Regions from separate parts of the Sporosarcina pasteurii genome, predicted to be linked through region 2. Evidence: predicted binding sites of a transcription regulator. Region 2 holds the regulator's gene; the other holds the start of a gene.
The links. Region 2 encodes LexA, which represses DNA repair genes until DNA is damaged. Its sites were predicted from a motif close to CGAACATATGTTCG; they were not measured.
Positions count from the first base shown of each region.

Region 1: parE (DNA topoisomerase IV subunit B) is a predicted target of LexA. The motif match lies at 1,187-1,200, and genes of this name have one in related genera.

Region 1 is NZ_CP160452.1:1,506,657-1,509,070, forward strand. It holds gene parE (DNA topoisomerase IV subunit B) at 1-1,172, opposite strand, end outside; gene plsY (glycerol-3-phosphate 1-O-acyltransferase PlsY) at 1,403-2,008, shown strand; gene AB1H92_RS06925 (HesB/YadR/YfhF family protein) at 2,039-2,332, shown strand; gene AB1H92_RS06930 (hypothetical protein) at 2,395-2,414, opposite strand, start outside.
Region 2 is NZ_CP160452.1:2,006,339-2,008,752, forward strand. It holds gene AB1H92_RS09445 (recombinase family protein) at 1-43, opposite strand, end outside; gene AB1H92_RS09450 (LysM peptidoglycan-binding domain-containing protein) at 40-357, opposite strand; gene lexA (transcriptional repressor LexA) at 570-1,190, shown strand; gene AB1H92_RS09460 (methionine gamma-lyase family protein) at 1,564-2,414, opposite strand, start outside.

The DNA.
Region 1 (2,414 bases), 500 kb from region 2:
TTACGTGCCGCTTCTCTCGCTTGTTGAGAACGAATCGCTTTGCGGATAAGCGATGCACTTAATTCTGCATTCTCTTCAAGAAAATATAATAGCTTTTGGGAGATTACAGATTCTGTAACAGATCTAGCTTCACTTGTTCCGAGTTTTCCTTTTGTTTGTCCTTCAAACTGTAGAATTTCTTCAGGGATTCGGACGGAAATAATAGCAGATATTCCTTCGCGAACATCTGCTCCCTCCAAGTTTTTATCTCTATCTTTTAAAAGGCCTGTGCGTCTAGCATACTCATTAAAAACCCGAGTTAGAGCCGTCCGTGCCCCTGTCTCATGTGTTCCGCCGTCTTTTGTTCTAACGTTGTTAACAAAAGACAATATCGTTTCAGAATAGCCATCACTAAACTGAAACGCAAATTCGACTTCAATGTCCTCCGACTCTCCGTCTAAGTAAGCCACTTCATGTAATACATCTTTTTCTTCATTTAAATATGAGACGAATGCTTTTATACCTGACTCATAGAAAAAAGTTTCTTGTTTGTCAGTCTCTTCATCTTTTAAATTTATTTCTAATCCTTTTAATAAAAATGCCGATTCTCGTAATCGTTCACTTAATGTTTCATATTGATATTTAACAGCAGAGAATATTGTAGGATCTGGTTTGAAATGAATATCTGTTCCTTTTTCTCGCGTCTTGCCAATTTCCTCAAGCGTTGTAACCGGCTTCCCGCCTTGCTCAAAACGCTGACGAAATTTCTTCCCATCGCGGTAAATCGTCACTTCTAGCCATTCTGATAAAGCGTTCACAACTGCAGCACCAACACCATGGAGTCCACCACTCGTTTTATAACCGCCCTGGCCAAATTTACCGCCAGCATGTAATACGGTTAAAATTACTTCTGTCGTCGGTTTTCCCATTTGATGCATTCCCGTAGGCATCCCACGTCCATAGTCGCGGACACTGACACTACCATCTGAATGTAATGTGACATCTATTTCGGCACCGAATCCTGCAAGAGCTTCGTCCACTGCGTTATCAACAATCTCGTAAACGAGGTGATGAAGACCACGTGTATCGGTTGAACCTATATACATTCCAGGCCGTTTTCTAACGGCGTCTAATCCTTCTAGTACTTGGATTGAATCATCATCATAATTATAAACTTCTTGTTGTTTCGTCAAAATTCCGCCTCCATCAAACGAATGTTCTTAACTTTTATCGTACCGCTTCCGGAAAAGGTTGTCAAATCAACGTTTGCAGAAGCTCGCTTCATTAATTGTATATAAAAAACACTATGATTGCAACGAGAGGGAGATAACTTTACGCCTCATATCATATAACTGCCATTGTCGCATGACTATAGTTCTGATAAACTGAATGCATACTTAGACAACAAAGTGAGGAGTATGTCATGGATTTTTTCGTAATAATTTTTGCCGCTTATATTTTAGGGTCTATCCCTTCTGCATTATGGGTTGGCAAATGGTTTTACAAAGTAGATGTTCGTGAGCACGGTAGCGGTAACCTTGGGGCAACGAATACATTTCGTGTACTTGGTAAAACTGCCGGTTTCATCGTAACACTATTAGATATTTTAAAAGGAACAGTTGCAACAATACTTCCTTTACTTCCGTTATTTTCGGAAACAACGATTCATCCACTGGTTTTAGGGCTGGTTTCAGTTGTCGGACATATGTATCCGATTTTCGCGAACTTCAAAGGTGGGAAAGCAGTCGCTACTTCAGGTGGTGTTGTATTAGGGTATCATTGGCCAGTATTTCTACTTGTCATTATTATTTTTTTTATTGTTTTAAAGTTATCAAAAATGGTCTCTTTTACTTCGATGACAGTTGCAATCGTTGGCTTTATTTATAGTGTTGTTTATTATTTTAATACAGGTGATTTTTCCTTGTTACTCGTCATAGGTCTTCTATCTTTATTTATTTTTTATAGACACCGTGAAAACATTGCAAGAATCCGTTCGGGAACTGAACCGAAAATCACTTGGTTAAAGTAAGTAAAGCAATGTGAAAGGCGGGAATGATCAATGAATATTGTTCTGAGCGACGAAGCATTAAAGTGGTTTAGGGATGAAATGGAAGTCAGTCAAGGCGATGCCATTCGTTTTTTCGCAAGATACGGTGGCTCAAGTCCACTACATGAGGGGTTTTCTTTAGGTGTTACAAAAATTGAACCTGACGAAGCCTCTGTACAAGTAGATAAAGAAGGTGTCCTTTATTATATCGAAAGCAGAGATGAATGGTTTTTCGATGGGCATGATTTAATTGTTGAAGTCGATCCAAAACTACAAGAATTGTCCTATTCCTACAAAAAATCGTGAGAACGTTATGCTCTCACGATTTTTTTATGCAAAAACAGATTCCTGACCCTAATGAAAAACATTTATAATAAATTAAATCTTT
Region 2 (2,414 bases):
CAGTACTCACTCGACAATAGATTACACAGCTTTTACTCTTCACTTTCCGTCCTCCAATGTGTTTGTTGCAATATCATTCAATTTAAATTCTTGTGGCGTCGCAGGAACACGTATTTTTTCCCCTACCTTTATCGTTGTGGATGACAGATTGTTTATCTTCACAATTTCATTTATCCATTTATCTGTAGGGATATTTTCCGCATACTTTTCAGAATACCCCCATAACGTATCACCCTCTGCAACTGTTAAATATTCATAAGTTACATCTTGTTCTAACTTCTTGATACCCGCCATCGTAAATATTATAAATAGCACCATAACAAATAGTATATAATTATATTTCTTTATGAAATTCAATGTAACTCCCCCTACTAAGAATACTTACTCAGAATACTTGTTCGGAATACCTGTTCTCATATTAGGATAGTTTTTTTCATTTGTCAATACTTTCGTTCGAACTAGCGTTTGTTTTTTTATACGAACGCTGTTATACTAAATTCAACGATAGAATTCATGTTCGAGTAGATTAATGCTCTGAATAGATGAAATAATTTAAAGAGGTGAATGAGATGACAAAGATTTCAAAAAGACAAGAAGCCATCATGGATTTCATTAAATCCGAAGTAAATCAAAAAGGGTATCCACCTTCTGTAAGAGAAATTGGCGCTGCAGTTGGATTAGCTTCTAGCTCAACTGTTCACGGGCATTTAGCACGCTTAGAAAGCAAAGGCTATATTAGACGTGATCCAACAAAACCACGTGCAATTGAAGTTTTAGATCCTGAAGGTCTAGAAGCGATTAAGCCGGGCGTTTTGCATGTTCCACTTATCGGAAAAGTTACAGCTGGACAACCGATTACAGCAATTGAAAATATTGAAGAATACTTTCCTTTACCTGAGTCATTCGGAACAAACGAAGATAATCTGTTCATGTTAGAAATTGTTGGCGATAGTATGATTGAAGCGGGTATTTTAAATGGCGATTACGTTGTTGTAAAACAAAAGAGTACGGCGGATAACGGTGAAATCGTTGTTGCCATGACCGAAGAAGAAGAAGCAACTGTTAAAAGATTTTTCAAAGAGAAAAATTACTTCAGACTTCAACCAGAAAACGCTTCGATGGACCCAATTATCGTCGACAACGTGTCCATTTTAGGTAAAGTAGTCGGCGTTTACAGAACGATTCATTAATCACCTAAAATAGTGTATGTGCCGTCTCAATTAAATAGCACCACAAAAAAGAGTTTAGGATATTCACCCTAAACTCTTTTTTTAATCGCTAACTTTTTCATGATCTCGTGTCGCATCTACCCGGCGGTTTCAGCTTTTCTTGTGATCCAGCTTCAGGCGTCAGATGCTCGGGTCATAAGTAAACTGACTATGTGGCAAAGATCGCCACGTCGTCAGTTTAGCTTATGCCTGTCGCATCTAATCGACGCCTTCAGCTTTTCTTGTGATCCAGCTTCAGGTGCCAGCCCTTCGAGTCGCTTCAACCCGCCAGTCAAAGTCAAAAAGCGACTTTGGCTGGCGGGTCTCCAGCGCTTGTCAGGGCTAACCGGCACCTTCAGCTTTTCATGATCAATCCTTCTTTGATTAGTTTTTCTGTTGAGGAAAGAACGGCTGCTTTTACGTGTTCGTATGTTAGGCCACCTTGTACGTATGCAGTGTATGGCGGTCTAATTGGGCCGTCTGCTGTTAGTTCAATGCTTGAACCTTGGATGAATGTTCCTGCTGCCATAATGACATCATCTGTGTAGCCCGGCATTTCCGATGGAACCGGTGCAAAATGAGCATTGATTGGGGAGTTTTCTTGAATCGTCTGGCAAAAAGCAATCATTTGTTCAGCATTCGCAAAGGACACCGATTGAATCAAATCTGTTCGTTCGGTCGTATAATGTGGTGTTGTCACAAGTCCATAGCTATCTAATAGCGCAGCCGTGAAAATTGCACCTTTGACTGCTTGACTGACGATATGTGGTGCTAGGAAAAAGCCTTGGTACATTTCAAGCAATGTATCTAATGAAGCACCCGCCTCTGCTCCTAATCCAGGAGAAGTCATTCGATTCGCACATAACTCAACAAGCGCTTCTTTCCCTGCAATATATCCGCCTGTTCTTACAAGTCCGCCGCCCGGATTTTTAATTAAAGAGCCCGCCATTAAATCAACGCCAACTTCAGTAGGTTCTAGTTCTTCAACAAATTCTCCGTAGCAATTGTCGACGAATACAATCACGTCAGGCGCTATCGCTTTTACTTTCTCGACCATTTCCTTAATTTCGCGGACCATAAAAGATGGCCGATCCGAATAACCTTTAGAACGTTGAATCCCAATTACTTTCGTTTTGTCGTGAATGTTTTTTTCAACTTCTTCAAAATCCACAGAACCATCTTCTAATAAGTCGATATGTTTGTATG